3 regions of the Escherichia sp. XD33 genome follow, and region 3 is predicted to be linked to each of the others. Evidence: predicted binding sites of a transcription regulator. Region 3 holds the regulator's gene; each other region holds the start of a gene.

What was found. Region 3 encodes sigma-54, which starts transcription at its own class of promoters, with help from an activator protein. Its sites were predicted from a motif close to GTTGGCACANNTTTCGCTNT; they were not measured.
Region 1: the regulator sigma-54 is predicted to act here: its motif matches at 5,056-5,075, upstream of glnA (glutamate--ammonia ligase).
Region 2: the regulator sigma-54 is predicted to act here: its motif matches at 2,965-2,984, upstream of K0778_RS15620 (amino acid ABC transporter substrate-binding protein).

What each region holds. Positions count from the first base shown of each region.
Region 1 covers NZ_JAENDM010000010.1:12,657-19,262, forward strand. The annotation lists gene hemN (oxygen-independent coproporphyrinogen III oxidase) at 1-358, shown strand, start outside; gene K0778_RS08240 (YshB family small membrane protein) at 587-697, opposite strand; gene glnG (nitrogen regulation protein NR(I)) at 809-2,218, opposite strand; gene glnL (nitrogen regulation protein NR(II)) at 2,230-3,279, opposite strand; gene glnA (glutamate--ammonia ligase) at 3,565-4,974, opposite strand; gene typA (ribosome-dependent GTPase TypA) at 5,347-6,606, shown strand, end outside.
Region 2 covers NZ_JAENDM010000026.1:1,389-7,994, reverse strand. The annotation lists gene acrF (multidrug efflux RND transporter permease subunit AcrF) at 1-2,158, shown strand, start outside; gene K0778_RS15625 (membrane protein) at 2,411-2,632, shown strand; gene K0778_RS15620 (amino acid ABC transporter substrate-binding protein) at 3,063-4,088, shown strand; gene K0778_RS15615 (amino acid ABC transporter permease) at 4,156-5,337, shown strand; gene K0778_RS15610 (amino acid ABC transporter permease) at 5,347-6,450, shown strand; gene K0778_RS15605 (amino acid ABC transporter ATP-binding protein) at 6,458-6,606, shown strand, end outside.
Region 3 covers NZ_JAENDM010000017.1:76,382-82,987, reverse strand. The annotation lists gene elbB (isoprenoid biosynthesis glyoxalase ElbB) at 1-62, shown strand, start outside; gene mtgA (monofunctional biosynthetic peptidoglycan transglycosylase) at 59-787, shown strand; gene yrbL (PhoP regulatory network protein YrbL) at 784-1,416, opposite strand; gene npr (PTS phosphocarrier protein NPr) at 1,630-1,902, opposite strand; gene rapZ (RNase adapter RapZ) at 1,899-2,753, opposite strand; gene ptsN (PTS IIA-like nitrogen regulatory protein PtsN) at 2,799-3,290, opposite strand; gene hpf (ribosome hibernation promoting factor) at 3,408-3,695, opposite strand; gene rpoN (RNA polymerase factor sigma-54) at 3,718-5,151, opposite strand; gene lptB (LPS export ABC transporter ATP-binding protein) at 5,199-5,924, opposite strand; gene lptA (lipopolysaccharide ABC transporter substrate-binding protein LptA) at 5,931-6,488, opposite strand; gene lptC (LPS export ABC transporter periplasmic protein LptC) at 6,457-6,606, opposite strand, start outside.

The DNA of each region.
Region 1 (6,606 bases), on a different contig from region 3:
CCAGAAAGAGTTGAAGCAGTACTATCAGCAAGTGGATGAACAAGGCAATGCGCTGTGGCGTGGTATTGCGCTAACGCGTGATGACTGTATTCGCCGCGATGTGATTAAGTCGCTCATCTGCAACTTCCGTCTGGATTACGCCCCTATTGAGAAACAGTGGGATTTGCACTTCGCTGATTACTTTGCGGAAGATCTCAAGCTGCTCGCCCCGTTAGCAAAAGATGGGCTGGTGGATGTGGATGAGAAGGGAATACAGGTGACGGCGAAAGGTCGCTTGCTGATCCGCAACATTTGCATGTGCTTTGATACCTATCTGCGCCAGAAAGCGCGGATGCAGCAGTTCTCTCGGGTGATTTAAATAGTGAATGGCGCTTCGTTTACAAAGTAGAAAACGAAAGCGCCATCAATGTGCTGAGAACAAGATTGCCTGATGCGCTGGGCAACAAAACCTGTTGAAATTATTGCTTTTGTAGGCCGGATAAGGCGTTTACGCCGCATCAGGCATCTGAGCATGATGCCTGATGCGGCGCTGGTCGCGTCTTATCAGGCCTACGACTTTCTCCGCATCCGGCATAAACAACGAGCTTCAGCTAAACAGCCCAATCATCGCGGCACACAGCACGGCAGCAACGGCAGTTTGCGGTGTGTGGCTGTCAACTGCGCCACTCGATACCAGATTAATTATTGATTCCAGCATAATGACTCTCCCCGTTTTCCGGGCAAGATCATACTGAACTTATCGGAACAGTAAAGCGCAAAATACCAGCAATTTGCGCTCAATAATCAATCTTTACACACAAGCTGTGAATCACTCCATCCCCAGCTCTTTTAACTTACGCGTCAGGGTGTTGCGGCCCCAGCCGAGTAGCCGCGCCGCTTCCTGTTTATGCCCCTGCGTATGTCGCAACGCGGTCGTCAGTAACGTCCGCTCCAGCTCTGGCTGCGCTTCGGAAAGCAGATTTTGATGACCGGAACGCAGCGCTCTGTCTGCCCACTGCGCTAAAAGTGTCGCCCAACTGTCCGGTTGCATTTGCGAAGTACTCTCCGCAACCGTTGATTCAAACAGTTCGCCGGGCAAATCCTGAATCAACACTTCCTGCCCGGCGGCCATCACCGTTAGCCAGCGGCAGGTGTTTTCCAGCTGGCGTACGTTGCCTGGCCACGCCAGACGCGTCAGAGCAGCTTCGGTTTCCGGATGCAGCAACTTCGCTTCTACGCCCAGTTCGCGCGCGGCAACCTGTAAAAAATGGCGCGCCAGACGGGGAATATCTTCCTGACGTTCGCGCAGCGGCGGCAGATGAACGCGGATAACGTTCAGGCGGTGGAACAGATCCTCACGGAACTTACCTTCCTGCACTCGCTGTTCGAGATTCTGGTGAGTGGCAGCGATAATCCGCACATCCACTTTCACCGGCGCATAGCCGCCAACGCGGTAAAACTGACCGTCTGCCAGCACGCGCAGCAAACGCGTCTGCACATCCAGCGGCATATCACCAATTTCGTCGAGGAATAATGTACCGCCATCGGCCTGTTCAAAACGCCCCTGACGAATGGTATTCGCGCCAGTAAACGCGCCTTTCTCGTGGCCAAACAGTTCTGATTCGATCAAATCTTTTGGGATAGCTGCCATATTCAGCGCGATAAACGGCGCTTTGGCGCGCGGACTGTGGCGATGCAGGGCATGAGCGACCAGTTCTTTACCGGTGCCGGATTCGCCGTTAATCAGCACGCTAATAGAAGAACGCGAAAGCCGACCGATAATACGGAACACGTCCTGCATGGCTGGCGCTTCGCCGATGATATCGGTCGTTGGGCCGTTAAGCTGAATATTACGCGGCTGCTGCTGTTCCTGGTAATGACTGATAGCGCGCTCAACCAGCGCCACTGCTTCGTCGATATCAAACGGTTTGGGCAGATAATCAAACGCCCCTTGTTGATAGGCGCTGACGGCAGCATCCAGATCGGAATGTGCGGTCATAATGATGACCGGAAGCATTGGATGGCGCTGTTTAATCTGCTTGAGCAGCGCCAGCCCGTCCATTCCCGGCATACGGATATCTGAAAGCAGCACATCCGGCGTTTTGCTCGCCAGCGCCTCCAGTACTTCCGCTCCGTTCTCAAATGTCGTACAGGTTAAACCCGCTCCAGCGAGCGCACGTTCAAGCACCCAACGGATGGAACTATCGTCATCGACTACCCAGACTATCCCTCGTTGCATAAACGTCACCTTTATTTCCTGATAGGCAGGTAAACCGAGAACTCGGTATGCCCTGGCCAACTGGTAAATTCAATTTTGCCTGAATGCTGATCAATCAAATTACGAGCGATGGATAAGCCAAGCCCGGTGCCACCTTCGCGGCCGCTGACCATCGGGTAAAACAGCGTATCCTGCAAATGAGGCGGAATGCCCGGCCCGTTATCTTCCACATCAATCCGCGCCGCCAGCCGGTAGCGCTCGCCGTGTAAGGTCAGTTGAAACGCGGTGCGGGTACGCAGAATGATTTCACCGCCTTCCGGCCCCAGCGCCTGTAGCGCATTGCGCACAATATTCAGCAAGACCTGTTCAATTTGATCCGGGTCGTGCGCCAGTTCCGGCAGGCTGGGATCGTAATCACGAATCAACCGCACGTTGTCCGGCAGTTCCATCGACACCAGCGTTACCACGCGTTCAGCCACTTTGTGAATACTTTCGGTAACGCGCGTACCGGGCAGCTGCGGCCCCAACAGACGGTCGACCAGATTTCGCAGCCGGTCCGCCTGTTCGATAATCACTTTGGTATATTCGAGTAGTGATGGGTCAGGTAACGCTTTGCTGAGCAGCTGCGCCGCGCCACGTAAACCGCCAAGCGGATTTTTAATCTCATGTGCCAGGCCGCGCACTAAATCACGGGCAGCAACCTGCTGGGCGTGCTGTAGCTGTTCCTGACTTAAGCGGCGCTGGTTATCCATCGGAGCCATCTCCAGCAGGATCATGCCGTCCGGCATACGCTGGGCCGTCACAGAAAGGATATGCGAGCGCCCGTCGATGACCAGCGTCACTTCGTTATCGGTAAAACCTTGCCCCGCCTCCAGACTTTCTTGCATCAGCTCGATATTTAATGAGAAGTAGCTCAACAGTTCCGGTAACGGTGTACCAAACAATTTGCGGGAGCTTTGGGCGAGCAGTTGTTGCGCGGCGGGGTTGGCGTAATGGATCGCCAGGTTGTCATCGATTAACAAAATACTGTTAATCAGCGAGTTGAGGATCTGCCCAGCATCGGGCTGCGTGCCTGTTGCCATAAAGCAGTCTCCTGAACAGGTTGCACCATTTTAGTGCATTATAGCTTTTTACGGATAAAAAGCGCGAAGCATCAGAGAATTGACGGAGAAAAAAGCCCATGCAGAGATGGGCTACAGATAGCTGACAAACTTCACGTTGGAGAGCGACTCACCTGCTCCGGCCTACCACATCATCACCGTGTAGGCCGGATAAGACGCATTTGCGTCGCATCCGGCGTGATGTGCTTGCCACCGATCCCAGGCCTGCCAGAGACAGGCGAAAAGTTTCCACGGCAACTAAAACACTTAGACGCTGTAGTACAGCTCAAACTCTACCGGATGCGGAGTCATACGCACGCGGTCATCTTCTTCGCGACGCAGTGCGATGTACGCATCAATTGCTTCGTCAGTGAACACGCCACCGGCTTTCAGGAACTCGCGGTCCAGATCCAGTTCGTTCAGTGCTTCTTCCAGAGAGCCTGCAACCTGTGGGATCTCTTTCGCTTCTTCTGGCGGCAGGTCATACAGGTTTTTGTCCATGGCTTCGCCCGGATGGATCTTGTTCTTGATACCATCAAGACCGGCCATCAGCAGGGCAGCAAAGCACAGGTACGGGTTAGCTGCCGGATCCGGGAAACGTACTTCGATACGACGTGCTTTCGGAGAAGAAACCACCGGAATACGGATAGACGCAGAACGGTTACGCGCAGAGTAAGCCAGCATTACCGGTGCTTCATAGCCCGGGACCAGACGCTTATAAGAGTTGGTGGTCGGGTTTGCCAGGGCGTTAATCGCTTTAGCGTGTTTGATTACGCCGCCAATGTAGTACAGCGCCTGCTCAGACAGACCTGCGTATTTGTCGCCTGCGAACAGGTTAACGCCGTTTTTAGACAGAGACATGTGGCAGTGCATACCGGAGCCGTTATCACCGAACATCGGTTTTGGCATAAAGGTCGCGGTTTTACCGAAGCGGTGCGCTACGTTGTGCACAACATATTTGTAGATCTGAATTTCGTCAGCTTTTTTGGTCATGGTATTGAAGCGGGTAGCCACTTCGTTCTGACCAGCAGTCGCTACTTCGTGGTGATGGGCTTCAACCACCAGGCCCATCTGTTCCATCACCAGACACATTTCAGAACGAATATCCTGAGCAGAGTCTACCGGCGGAACCGGGAAGTAACCGCCTTTCACTGCCGGACGGTGACCTTTGTTACCACCTTCATATTGGGTGGAGGAGTTCCATGCGCCTTCGATATCGTCGATAGCAACGTGAGAACCGGAGATAGATGATCCGAAACGGATGTCATCGAACAGGAAGAATTCAGGTTCTGGCCCGAACAGTACGGTGTCGGCAATGCCAGTGGAACGCAGGTAATCTTCGGCGCGCTTCGCAATGGAGCGCGGGTCACGGTCATAGCCTTGCAGGGTGCCAGGTTCAAGGATGTCGCAACGGATAATCAGGGTGGAGTCGGCGAAGAACGGGTCAATCACTGCGGTGGATGCGTCTGGCATCAGCACCATGTCGGACTCGTTAATGCCTTTCCAGCCGCCAATCGAGGAGCCGTCAAACATTTTGCCTTCTTCGAAGAATTCAGCATTCACCTGATGAGCAGGGATAGTGACGTGCTGTTCTTTACCTTTAGTATCGGTGAAGCGCAAATCAACAAACTTCACTTCGTGCTCGTTCAGCATCGTCAGTACGTGTTCAGCGGACATACTTTAACTCTCCTGGATTGGTCATGGTCGTCGTGGTAACGAAATCTGCAATTATTTTGGCCGTGTCGCCGTAAAAAAGATAAAGCGAAATCTGTGCCAACTTTTAAATTGCCCCTAAAAGGCGTTATCATGCGCACCATCGTGCAAAAGGGCTGCACCACGATGTGAATGTTGCACCAATATAGTGCTTCAATGGAAACATTAAGCACCATGTTGGTGCAATGACCTTTGGATAACCCTTTTTATGCTCCGTGAAAGCGATCACAAAGGGACTCTGCAATACTTGTTTGCGGAGGATGTTTGTGATCCTGTTTTGTAGTGCGATTAATCCGTGTACAATAACGCGCTATTTCTAATGCCTGAGGCAAAGTTGTGATCGAAAAATTGCGTAATATCGCCATCATCGCGCACGTAGACCATGGTAAAACCACCCTGGTAGACAAGCTGCTCCAACAATCCGGTACGTTCGACTCTCGTGCCGAAACCCAAGAGCGCGTGATGGACTCCAACGATTTGGAGAAAGAGCGTGGGATTACCATCCTCGCGAAAAACACCGCTATCAAATGGAATGATTACCGTATCAACATCGTTGATACCCCGGGGCACGCCGACTTCGGTGGTGAAGTTGAACGTGTAATGTCCATGGTAGACTCAGTGCTGCTGGTGGTTGACGCATTTGACGGCCCGATGCCGCAAACGCGCTTCGTAACCAAAAAAGCGTTTGCTTACGGCCTGAAGCCGATTGTTGTTATCAACAAAGTTGACCGCCCTGGCGCGCGTCCTGATTGGGTTGTGGATCAGGTATTCGATCTGTTCGTTAACCTCGACGCGACCGACGAGCAGCTGGACTTCCCGATCGTTTACGCTTCTGCGCTGAACGGTATCGCGGGTCTGGACCACGAAGATATGGCGGAAGACATGACCCCGCTGTATCAGGCGATTGTTGATCACGTTCCTGCGCCGGACGTTGACCTTGACGGTCCGTTCCAGATGCAGATTTCTCAGCTCGATTACAACAGCTATGTTGGCGTTATCGGCATTGGCCGCATCAAGCGCGGTAAAGTGAAGCCGAACCAGCAGGTCACTATCATCGATAGCGAAGGCAAAACCCGCAACGCGAAAGTCGGTAAAGTGCTGGGCCACCTCGGTCTGGAACGTATCGAAACCGATCTGGCGGAAGCTGGCGATATCGTTGCGATCACGGGCCTTGGCGAACTGAACATTTCTGACACCGTTTGCGACACGCAAAACGTTGAAGCGCTGCCGGCACTCTCCGTTGATGAGCCGACCGTTTCTATGTTCTTCTGCGTTAACACCTCGCCGTTCTGCGGTAAAGAAGGTAAGTTCGTAACGTCTCGTCAGATCCTGGATCGTCTGAACAAAGAACTGGTACACAACGTTGCGCTGCGCGTAGAAGAAACCGAAGACGCCGATGCGTTCCGCGTTTCTGGTCGTGGCGAACTGCACCTGTCTGTTCTGATCGAAAACATGCGTCGTGAAGGTTTCGAACTGGCGGTATCCCGTCCGAAAGTTATCTTCCGTGAAATCGACGGTCGTAAACAAGAGCCGTATGAAAACGTGACTCTGGACGTTGAAGAACAGCATCAGGGTTCTGTAATGCAGGCGCTGGGC
Region 2 (6,606 bases), on a different contig from region 3:
CTTCCCGCAGGGAATGAAGGTTCTCTACCCTTATGACACCACGCCATTCGTCCAGCTTTCTATTCACGAAGTGGTAAAAACGCTGTTCGAAGCCATTATGCTGGTGTTCCTGGTGATGTATCTGTTCTTGCAGAATATGCGAGCAACGCTGATCCCCACCATTGCGGTACCCGTGGTGTTGTTAGGGACGTTTGCCATCCTCGCCGCTTTTGGTTACTCCATCAACACACTAACGATGTTCGGGATGGTGCTTGCCATCGGGCTGCTCGTCGATGATGCGATAGTGGTGGTGGAGAACGTCGAGCGCGTGATGATGGAGGATAAGCTCCCGCCAAAAGAAGCGACGGAAAAATCAATGTCGCAAATTCAGGGCGCACTGGTGGGTATCGCGATGGTGCTGTCAGCGGTATTTATTCCGATGGCATTCTTCGGCGGTTCTACTGGGGCAATTTATCGCCAGTTCTCTATCACCATCGTTTCGGCAATGGCGCTTTCTGTTCTGGTGGCATTGATTCTTACCCCTGCGTTATGTGCAACGCTGCTTAAACCCGTCTCTGCTGAGCATCACGAAAATAAGGGCGGTTTCTTCGGCTGGTTTAATACCACCTTCGATCATAGCGTTAACCACTACACCAACAGCGTCGGCAAAATCCTCGGTTCCACAGGACGATATTTACTGATCTATGCGCTGATTGTTGCAGGAATGGTGGTGTTGTTTTTACGTCTTCCGTCTTCCTTCTTACCTGAAGAGGATCAGGGTGTCTTTCTGACCATGATTCAGTTACCCGCTGGCGCGACGCAAGAGCGGACGCAAAAAGTGTTGGATCAAGTGACGGATTACTATCTGAAAAACGAGAAAGCGAACGTTGAAAGTGTCTTTACGGTTAACGGCTTTAGCTTCAGCGGCCAGGCACAAAACGCCGGTATGGCCTTCGTCAGTCTGAAACCGTGGGAAGAGCGTAATGGTGATGAAAACAGTGCGGAAGCGGTAATCCATCGTGCCAAAATGGAATTGGGCAAGATCCGCGACGGTTTTGTCATTCCATTCAATATGCCAGCCATTGTTGAACTGGGCACGGCAACGGGTTTCGACTTTGAGTTAATTGATCAGGCTGGGCTGGGTCACGATGCCCTAACCCAGGCCCGTAACCAGTTGCTTGGTATGGCTGCGCAACATCCTGCCAGCTTAGTCAGCGTGCGCCCTAATGGCCTGGAAGACACCGCGCAGTTTAAACTGGAAGTTGACCAGGAAAAGGCGCAGGCATTAGGTGTTTCACTTTCTGACATCAATCAGACCATTTCAACGGCGCTGGGTGGGACTTACGTTAACGACTTCATCGACCGTGGTCGCGTGAAAAAGTTGTATGTTCAGGCGGATGCCAAATTCCGTATGCTGCCAGAAGATGTCGATAAACTTTATGTCCGCAGCGCCAACGGCGAAATGGTGCCATTCTCGGCCTTTACCACTTCACATTGGGTGTATGGCTCTCCGCGACTGGAACGCTACAACGGTCTGCCGTCAATGGAGATTCAGGGGGAAGCCGCGCCAGGAACCAGTTCCGGCGATGCCATGGCGTTGATGGAAAACCTTGCGTCAAAATTACCTGCGGGCATTGGTTATGACTGGACGGGTATGTCGTATCAGGAACGCTTATCGGGAAACCAGGCTCCCGCTCTGGTAGCAATTTCCTTTGTGGTTGTTTTCCTGTGCCTTGCTGCACTCTATGAAAGCTGGTCAATTCCTGTCTCGGTTATGTTGGTAGTGCCGTTAGGGATTGTCGGCGTGCTGCTGGCGGCGACACTCTTTAATCAAAAAAATGACGTCTACTTTATGGTGGGCTTGCTAACGACAATTGGCTTGTCGGCCAAAAACGCTATTTTGATCGTTGAGTTCGCTAAAGATCTCATGGAGAAAGAGGGTAAAGGTGTTGTTGAAGCGACACTGATGGCAGTACGTATGCGTCTGCGTCCTATCCTGATGACCTCTCTCGCCTTTATTCTCGGCGTATTACCGCTAGCTATCAGTAACGGTGCCGGCAGTGGCGCGCAGAACGCTGTGGGTATCGGGGTAATGGGAGGAATGGTCTCTGCAACGTTGCTGGCAATCTTCTTCGTACCGGTGTTCTTTGTGGTGATCCGCCGTTGCTTTAAAGGATAAATCAGAAACATAAAGGCGCTTTCGGGTGCCTTTATTATTTCCAGTGAAACCCATAAAAATTAATAAGATATTCTTCTGCTCACTCTTTAAAAGCTTTCTATAGTTCCCGCTCCCTTCACTATTTTTACAATTCACATAATTTGTCATTATTCATTCCGCAAGATTTATAACCTCCGGTGATAAAATGGCATTCAGCTCGTTAATAAGAGAGTTAACTTATTAAGCGTTAGCGTTTATTACTGAGGTAACACCATGAAAAGATTAATTCCTGTGGCATTGCTCACCGCATTGCTGGCGGGCTGTGCTCACGATTCGCCCTGCGTTCCGGTTTATGACGATCAGGGTCGTCTGGTTCACACCAATACCTGTATGAAAGGCACGACTCAGGATAACTGGGAAACGGCTGGGGCTATTGCCGGCGGGGCAGCTGCTGTTGCTGGCCTGACGATGGGGATCATCGCTCTGTCGAAATAACTGAACAGGGCGCGAAGTTTCGCGCTCTGTTTAACGATACAGTATCTTTACATAAGATAAAATATTGCTATATTCTGCTGGCTAATTCTCTGCTGATTTAGCATGTTATATCGCGTTATTTCGCTGCTTTCGAAATAACGCATCAATTTAACTTTCACACTTCTCACCAGAAATATACTCACGCTAACAATCATTATTCTGCTTAGTAAAACACGCGTAAATATTTTGCGCCAAAATGTGGCGCATGTTTCATTTTCGCACCATTGCGGGGCGCTGTTTTTATTATTTCCTGTCTACACTCAGCTTATTGCGACGCGAAATCGTGCGCAAAAGCTGGCACTACTTTTGCTTATAAGAGGATGGCCACAGACAGGTAAAAGACGTTTCCCAAACGTCCTATAACGATAATTTTCGCCTCACAGGAAGCATTATGAAAAAGATGATGATAGCCACACTGGCTGCCGCCAGCGTGCTGCTTGCCGTTGCAAATCAGGCGCATGCTGGCGCGACGCTTGATGCCGTACAGAAAAAAGGTTTTGTGCAATGCGGGATCAGTGATGGATTACCTGGGTTCTCTTATGCCGATGCTGACGGTAAATTTTCAGGTATTGATGTTGATATTTGTCGTGGTGTTGCCGCTGCTGTATTTGGTGACGACACGAAAGTGAAATATACCCCACTCACAGCAAAAGAACGCTTCACGGCTTTACAGTCAGGGGAAGTGGATTTGCTCTCCCGTAATACGACCTGGACTTCATCTCGCGACGCCGGGATGGGAATGGCATTTACTGGCGTCACTTATTACGACGGCATTGGCTTCCTGACGCACGATAAAGCGGGGCTAAAAAGCGCGAAAGAACTGGATGGCGCTACCGTCTGTATTCAGGCGGGTACTGATACCGAACTCAACGTTGCCGACTATTTCAAGGCAAACAATATGAAGTACACACCGGTGACTTTCGATCGCTCTGACGAATCAGCGAAGGCACTGGAATCTGGTCGCTGCGATACGCTGGCCTCGGATCAGTCGCAACTGTATGCCCTGCGCATCAAATTAAGCAACCCAGCTGAATGGATTGTCTTACCGGAGGTTATCTCTAAAGAACCGCTTGGGCCGGTAGTTCGTCGTGGCGATGATGAATGGTTCTCGATTGTACGCTGGACGCTTTTCGCCATGCTGAATGCTGAAGAGATGGGCATCAATTCCCAGAACGTTGATGAAAAAGCGGCTAATCCAGCAACGCCTGATATGGCACATCTGCTGGGTAAAGAAGGCGATTACGGCAAGGATCTGAAGTTGGATAATAAATGGGCCTATAACATCATCAAACAGGTGGGTAACTACTCGGAAATTTTTGAGCGTAACGTAGGTTCAGAAAGCCCGCTGAAAATTAAACGTGGGCAAAATAATCTCTGGAATAACGGCGGTATTCAGTACGCACCGCCCGTGCGTTAAGTCGGTGTGAGGTAACGAGCGTCGCGACGGCGGCGCTCTCTTCAGCGTTATGCTTTCCGAGGTTTCTATGTCTCATCGCCGCTCAACCGTTAAAGGCTCACTCTCCTTTGCCAACCCTACGGTTCGTGCCTGGTTATTCCAGATCCTTGCCGTTGTTGCTGTTGTCGGCATTGTTGGTTGGTTATTTCACAACACTGTAACGAATCTCAATAATCGTGGCATTACTTCAGGTTTTGCCTTTCTGGATCGCGGCGCTGGCTTCGGTATTGTCCAGCATTTGATCGATTACCAGCAGGGCGACACCTACGGACGCGTTTTTATTGTCGGCTTACTCAATACGCTACTGGTTTCTGCATTGTGTATTGTGTTCGCTTCTGTTTTGGGCTTCTTTATCGGTCTGGCGAGACTTTCGGATAACTGGCTGCTACGAAAGCTTTCCACAATTTATATTGAGATCTTCCGTAATATTCCCCCGCTGCTGCAAATCTTCTTCTGGTACTTTGCCGTGTTGCGCAATTTGCCCGGACCACGCCAGGCTGTGAGCGCGTTTGATCTGGCCTTTTTGAGCAATCGTGGGCTTTATATTCCGTCACCGCAGCTGGGAGACGGATTTATTGCGTTTATCCTGGCTGTTGTTATGGCTATAGTCCTTTCTGTTGGGCTATTCCGCTTTAATAAAACATACCAGATAAAGACCGGACAACTGCGCCGCACCTGGCCGATCGCCGCAGTGTTGATCATTGGTTTGCCTTTACTGGCGCAATGGCTTTTTGGCGCAGCACTACACTGGGATGTCCCAGCCCTACGAGGCTTTAACTTCCGCGGCGGGATGGTTTTAATTCCTGAACTGACAGCCTTAACGCTGGCACTTTCGGTTTATACCTCTGCATTTATCGCCGAGATTATCCGCGCTGGGATCCAGGCAGTGCCTTATGGTCAACATGAAGCGGCTCGGTCACTGGGATTACCCAACCCGGTTACGCTACGCCAGGTCATTATTCCCCAGGCATTGCGGGTGATTATTCCACCGTTAACCAGCCAGTATCTCAACATCGTCAAAAACTCCTCTCTTGCCGCCGCTATTGGCTATCCCGATATGGTTTCGCTGTTTGCCGGCACCGTGCTGAATCAGACGGGGCAAGCCATCGAGACGATAGCCATGACCATGTCGGTCTATCTGATTATCAGCCTGACTATCTCGCTGCTGATGAATATCTATAACCGCCGCATCGCGATCGTTGAACGCTAAGGAGTCATGATGACAAAAGTATTGCTGTCTCATCCCCCGCGCCCGGCGAGCCATAACTCAAACCGCGCGATGGTGTGGGTGCGAAAAAATCTGTTCTCCAGCTGGAGCAATAGCCTGCTGACTATTGGCTGCATATGGTTGATGTGGGAACTGATCCCACCGTTGCTGAACTGGGCATTTTTGCAGGCTAACTGGGTTGGCTCAACGCGTGCCGACTGCACAAAAGCCGGTGCCTGTTGGGTCTTCATCCACGAACGATTTGGTCAGTTTATGTATGGGCTTTACCCACACGACCAACGCTGGCGAATTAACCTCGCATTACTGATTGGGCTTGTGTCGATCGCACCAATGTTCTGGAAAATACTCCCGCATCGCGGTCGCTATATTGCGGCCTGGGCGGTGATTTACCCACTGATTGTCTGGTGGCTGATGTATGGCGGTTTTTTTGCTCTTGAGCGGGTTGAAACCCGGCAATGGGGCGGGCTGACGCTAACTTTAATTATTGCATCAGTTGGGATTGCGGGGGCGCTACCGTGGGGGATCTTACTGGCGTTAGGTCGCCGCTCCCATATGCCGATTGTGCGTATCTTATCGGTCATTTTTATCGAGTTCTGGCGCGGCGTACCGTTGATTACCGTATTGTTTATGTCTTCGGTCATGCTGCCGTTGTTTATGGCAGAAGGCACCAGTATCGACAAACTGATCCGCGCGCTGGTTGGCGTGATCCTGTTTCAGTCAGCATATGTTGCGGAAGTCGTGCGAGGCGGATTACAGGCACTGCCTAAAGGGCAGTATGAAGCGGCAGAGTCGCTGGCGTTGGGTTACTGGAAAACTCAGGGGCTGGTTATTCTGCCACAGGCGTTGAAGCTGGTAATTCCTGGGCTGGTAAATACCATCATCGCACTCTTCAAAGATACCAGCCTGGTGATCATTATCGGGTTGTTCGATCTTTTCAGTAGCGTTCAGCAGGCAACCGTTGATCCCGCCTGGTTGGGTATGTCGACGGAAGGGTATGTTTTCGCCGCGCTGATCTACTGGATCTTCTGTTTCAGCATGTCGCGCTATAGCCAGCATCTGGAAAAACGTTTTAACACCGGGCGTACACCGCATTGAGGACACTATGAGCCAAATTTTACTGCAACCTGCTAACGCGATGATTACGCTGGAAAACGTCAATAAATGGTATGGACAATTCCATGTTTTGAAAAATATAAATTTAACCGTGCAACCGGGAGAACGGATCGTTCTGTGTGGCCCTTCAGGTTCCGG
Region 3 (6,606 bases):
TTGCAGAAGCGGCGAGCGGCATTGATAAGCTGGTTTCCCGCGTGCTGGTTCTGGCTGAATGAGTAAAAGCCGCTTAACGGTGTTTAGTTTCGTTCGCCGTTTTCTTTTGCGGTTAATGGTTGTCCTCGCCGTTTTCTGGGGCGGGGGCATCGCGTTGTTTAGCGTTGCGCCTGTTCCCTTCTCAGCGGTAATGGTCGAGCGACAGGTCAGCGCCTGGCTGCATGGCAATTTTCGTTACGTGGCACATTCTGACTGGGTCAGTATGGATCAAATCTCGCCGTGGATGGGACTGGCGGTGATTGCCGCAGAAGATCAGAAATTTCCTGAGCACTGGGGCTTTGATGTCGCTTCCATTGAGAAAGCCCTGGCGCACAACGAGCGCAATGAAAACCGTATTCGCGGTGCTTCAACGATTTCTCAACAGACAGCCAAAAATCTCTTTTTATGGGATGGGCGTAGCTGGGTTCGAAAAGGGCTGGAAGCCGGATTAACGCTGGGGATAGAAACGGTCTGGAGCAAAAAGCGTATCCTGACGGTTTACCTGAATATCGCCGAATTTGGCGACGGTGTGTTTGGCGTCGAAGCTGCGGCACAACGTTATTTCCACAAACCCGCGAGCAAACTTACCCGGTCGGAAGCTGCATTACTGGCAGCTGTATTACCTAATCCACTTCGTTTCAAAGTCTCCTCGCCATCGGGCTACGTGCGTAGCCGTCAGGCGTGGATTTTACGGCAGATGTATCAGTTAGGCGGTGAGCCGTTTATGCAACAACACCAGCTGGATTAAGCTTCGCGCGAAGTGAGGGCCAGCGTTTTGCTCTCACGAGGTTGCAGATCTTTCTGCAGGGCAATAGCCAGCGCCGGTTGGGCGATAAATCGTTTCCATAACCGCTCTTGCTTACGCAGACAACACCACTTCGACCAGGTCGCCAGTGGAATCAATGTGCTTTCACCAATGTTGTCGCAGACGACCGGGATAACCTCTGACTCACTGATGCGGTGACAGAGGATATTCTGCGGCTTCAGCGACATCGTCACGATACGGTTATCCTGCAAATAACGCTTCAGCTGTTTCAGTAGCTGGCGCAGTTGTGCAATGTCTTCTTCGTAACGGCATTGTTCAGCAAATTCGGTCAGCGTAATGGAAGGCTTGCCGTCAAAATCTGCAATCACATCGTAGACATAACCGGTTCCGCAATCCGTCTCAACGGTACCGTGATAGCGCGGTATTCCACTCCAGTCTTTTAACCGGCGACCAAGATGCGCGTAGTACTTTAACTCACGGCGGATCTCTTTATCGCCACCATCGCCACGATGGTAGACAATCTTGATACAGCGTTGGGCATCTTCCGGATGCGCATAACATTTCCGATGTCTTCCGGTGCCCAGGGGACTTTGTTCAGATAAGCGAATCATGCCATCTCCTGGAAATATTTTCTGACGATCTCCAGTATGGTCGATTAACTTAAACAAAACCTAAACAATGCCTCTTAAGGTTTTCTTAAGGTTCTTCTGAAAGTGAAAAGCGCACAAAATGTACAAATGACGTTGATTGAGAACGATTTCAGTACGTGATTTTCTTATTGTCGGGGGGAGTTTGAAGGGAGTTGTATGTCAAAGTGATGAAGATTAATCTTCATCAAAACCAGAATTAAAGAGGGCGATAACGGCGGCCAGTGCTTCCTCTTCCTGTGGACCGGTCGCTTCAACTTCAATCTGCCGTCCTTTGGCAGAATCCAACATCAGCAGCGCAATAACGCTGTTGGCTTCAGCCTCGGTGCCTTCGTCATTACGTAAGAGCACTTCAGCGTCAAAACCCTGCATTAATTCAAACAGCTTCATTGCAGGCCGGGCATGCATGCCCAGCTTGTTTGTGATTTCAACAGTTTGCTTGACGGTCATGGTTTACGTTTTTCCAGCGTACGATGGCGTGACTGGACGTTTTTACCGCGCGAGCGGAAGTAGTCTGCCAGTTGCTCTGCAATATACACCGAACGGTGCTTCCCGCCGGTACAACCAATGGCGACCGTCAAGTAGCTACGGTTGTTGGTTTCCAGCATAGGTAACCATAGCTCAAGATAGCTTCGCGTCTGGTAGATAAAATTGTGTACTTCTGTGTGGCGGTCGAGGAACGCGGCGACAGGTTTATCAAGACCTGTCATTGGACGCAGTTTCGGATCCCAGTGCGGGTTCGGCAAGAAGCGCACGTCAAAGACGTAATCTGCATCGATAGGGATACCGTGTTTGAAGCCGAAAGACTCAAAGACCATGGTCAGTTCGCGTTCACGTTTACCCAGCAGACGGGTACGCAGCATTTCAGCCAGCTCGTGAACGGACATTTCTGAGGTATCGACAATCAGATCCGCTCGCGAACGCAGAGGCTCCAGCAAATCGCTTTCTTTGTCGATAGCACTTTCCAGCGACAGGTTTTTGCTGGAAAGCGGATGCAGTCGGCGCGTGTCACTGTAACGACGAATTAAGGTATTACGGTCGGCATCCAGGAACAGGAGTTGCGGTGAGAAAGCGTCAGGCAGGTTACTCATCGCCTGTTCGAATATTTCTGGTGACTCCGGCATATTACGAACATCAATGCTGACGGCGGCAGAAATCTCGCGATCGGCCAGGGTTCGAGCCAGATCGGGTAACAACACTACGGGAAGGTTATCCACGCAGTAAAAACCCATATCTTCCAGCGCACGCAGGGCGACAGATTTACCTGAACCTGAACGTCCGCTGACGATCATCAGTACCATGTACTGTTTCTCCTCACAACGTCTAAAAGAGACATTACCGAATAACTACGCTTCATCCGGAGTACCTTCGGTATCCGTAATGATTTGATACAGCTCTTCATCGCTCTGGGCTGCGCGTAAACGGCGGCAGATGGTTTTGTCCGCCAGACGTTTCGCCACCAGCGACAGAGTATGCAGGTGCGTTTTAGTTTGGTCTGCCGGCACCAGCAGGGCAAAAAGTAAGTCCACCGGTTGGTTGTCGATGGCATCGAAAGCTATAGGCGTTTCGAGCTGAACGAAAACGCCAACGGCGCGCAGAGTATCTTCTTCCAGTTTGCCATGCGGAATGGCAATACCATTGCCGATACCGGTACTGCCCATTTTTTCCCGCGTCAGGATAGCTTCAAAAACCACCTGAGGCGGCAGGCTAAGTTGTTTCGCCGCCAGCTCGCTGATGATTTCCAGGGCGCGTTTTTTGCTCTGACAGTGGACGCGGCTTCGCGTACATTCCCTGTTAAGAACACTGCTAAGCTGTAGAGTTGTATCATTATTTGTCATAATTTCACCTAAGAACCTGCCCACTCAAACAGTGGAACAGGCTCGGAGCATTAACCGTACAAATGGCCCGTTGTGCCGCACAACAGACCGCCATGCACATGCTAATTGCCCGGACAATTAGTGTTGTTTCAGTTTATCTTTATGTTTGGTCAACTGGCGTGCCAGCTTATCAATTAAGCCATCAATGGCAGCGTACATGTCCTGACCTTCCGCGCTGGCATGAATTTCACCACCGTTTACATGCAGTGTTGCATCTGAGGTGTGGGTGACTTTCTCCACTTTCAGAACAACATAGACCTGGTTGATTCGGTCAAAATATTGCTCAAGTTTGGCAAATTTGGCTGTAACAAATTCGCGCAGTGCCTCGGTGATCTCGACGTTATTTCCGGTAATGTTGAGCTGCATAGTGTCTTCCTTATCGGTTGGGTCAAACGAGTTGTTTACGCTGGTTTGACGGCGGAATGGATAAAGACTCTCGGTACTTCGCAACAGTGCGGCGTGCCACCATGATACCTTGTTCCGACAGCAAAGAGGTTAACTTGCTGTCGCTCAACGGTTTCGCTGGGTTTTCCGCCGCGATTAATTTCTTCACCAGCGCACGAATCGCCGTGGAGGAAGCTTCGCCGCCGCCCTCGGTATTGACGTGACTGGAAAAGAAATACTTCAGTTCAAAAATGCCTCGTGGACTATGCAGGTATTTTTGCGTGGTCACGCGAGATATCGTCGATTCATGCATTTCGACAGCCTGGGCGATATCGGCCAGTACCATCGGTTTCATATATTCTTCACCTTGCTCAAAGAAGGCTTGCTGCTGTTCAACGATACAGCGACTCACGCGCAGTAGCGTATCGTTACGGCTTTCCAGACTCTTGATCAACCATTTGGCATCCTGCAGATTGCTGCGGATAAACTGGCTGTCACCATCGTTGCGCGCGTTATTGCACATCGAGGCGTAGTGCTGGTTGATTTGCAGACGCGGAATGCTGTCACTGTTGAGTTCTACCGTCCAGTGACCGTTATGCTTACGCACCAGCACATCTGGAATGACATACTCAGGTTCGCCAGTCTGGATCGACTGCCCGGGGCGCGGATCGAGCGACTGGATCAGATTGACGGCTTCTTTCAGCACATCTTCTTTCAGACGCGTGACGCGCATTAAAGTGCGGAAGTCGTGATTGGCTAACAGATCGAGATGATCGCTAATGATCAGTCTGGCCTCTTCCAGCCACGGCGTGGTCTTATCGAATTGGGAGAGTTGGATCAGCAGACAGTCACGCAGATCTTTTGCCGCCACACCGACCGGATCAAACCGTTGGATCCGCTTAAGGACGGCTTCAACTTCGTCGATGTCGATCTCTTCATCGCCTATACTTTCGAGAATATCTTCCAGCGGGACAGTCAGATAACCGGTTTCATCAACGGCATCGACGATAGAGGTAGCAATAGCGCGGTCAGTGTCGGAAAACGGTGTCAGCTCAACCTGCCACATCAGGTAATCCTGCAAGGTCTGCGTCGTTTCGCCCTGGTAGACCGGCAGCTCGTCGTCAATGTAGTCACCGCTGGTGCCGGATGGTGTACCAGCGGTGTAAATGGTGTCCCAACTGGCATCGAGCGGCAGCTCTTCCGGCATCTCTTTTTGTTCGAGCGCGTCGGCGGTGTCCAGCGTTTCACTGTCTTGCGTTTCGCGGGTGTCGATTTCTTCATGAGTGTCGATTTGCTCAAGCAGCGGATTACTCTCCAGCGCCTGCTGTAGCTCCTGCTGAAGTTCCAGCGTCGACAACTGCAACAGACGAATTGCCTGTTGGAGCTGTGGCGTCATCGCCAGTTGTTGGCTAAGCCTGAGTTGCAAACCTTGCTTCATGTTCAGAATCGTACTCTCCTGCTAAAACGTCGCAAACTTCTACCCTATCAGAGTCTGAAGTCTTCCCCAAGGTATACACGCTTAACGTGTTCGTCTTGTAAGATTTCTGTAGGCGTGCCGTGGGCGATCAAATGCCCCTGACTGACGATATAAGCGCGTTCACAAACCGCCAGTGTTTCACGCACGTTGTGGTCAGTGATCAGCACGCCCAGGCCGCTGTCGCGCAGGTGCTCAATGATGCGTTTAATGTCGATAACCGAGATCGGGTCAACCCCGGCAAACGGTTCGTCGAGCAGAATAAATTTCGGATTCGCAGCCAGTGCGCGGGCAATTTCTACACGGCGACGTTCACCCCCGGAGAGTGACTGCCCCATGCTGTCACGCAGGTGCTCAATGTGAAACTCTTCCATCAGCTCGTTCGCGCGGTCTTCACGTTGTTCAGCAGACAAGTCGTCACGAATTTGCAGTACCGCCATCAGGTTATCGTAAACGCTGAGGCGACGGAAAATGGAGGCTTCCTGTGGCAGATAGCCGATACCGCGGCGCGCGCGTGCATGCAGAGGCAGCAGACTGATATCGTCATCATCAATAATGATGTTGCCCGCATCGCGCGGCACAATGCCTACAACCATGTAGAAAGTGGTGGTCTTACCGGCACCGTTTGGCCCCAGCAGACCGACAATTTCCCCGGAGTTGACGGTCAGGCTGACGTCTTCTACCACGCGACGGCCTTTATAGGCTTTTGCAAGGTTCTTTGCAGTTAATGTTGCCATAACGAATTAATTACCCTTCTTCTGTGCCGGGGTCTGGCCTTTGTTGTTTTTGTCCTGCAGCTGCGACGGCACCAGAACGGTTGTTACGCGCTTGCCTTTGTCGCTGAAAGCCTGCATTTTCTGCTCTTTCACCAGGTAAGTGATCTTATCGCCCTTAATGTTGCTATCGACCTGCTGCAGATAAGCATTACCCGTCAGAACGACAAAATCTTTTGCCAGTTCGTAGTGCATCTGGGAAGCGTGACCTTCAACGGGTTTACCGTTGTCCTGCATCTGGTAGAACGTTGCCGGTTTACCGTAGCCGTCAATCACTTCTTTACCTTGTTCGCCGCCCGGACGGGTAACGACCACTTTGTCGGCATTAATTTTGATGGTGCCCTGGGTGACGATGACATTACCGGTAAAGGTAACCACGTTGCCTTGCATATCAAGAGATTGCTGGTCCGATTCAATGTGGATCGGCTGATCAGTGTCTCCGGTTACGGCAAATGCCGGAATGCTGGCGGCCAGAAGTGAGCTGGCAAGCACAAGATTAAGGCTGAGTTTGTTTGTTTTGAATTTCATAGGATGTTCTAACCTTTTCAATCAGCTCGGCGTTCTTGCTGCGTAAGTTGCCGCGCATTTTCAGACCGCTGGAGTTAAATGTTGTTCCGTATAACGTGACGAGGTCTTCAGAGGTAAC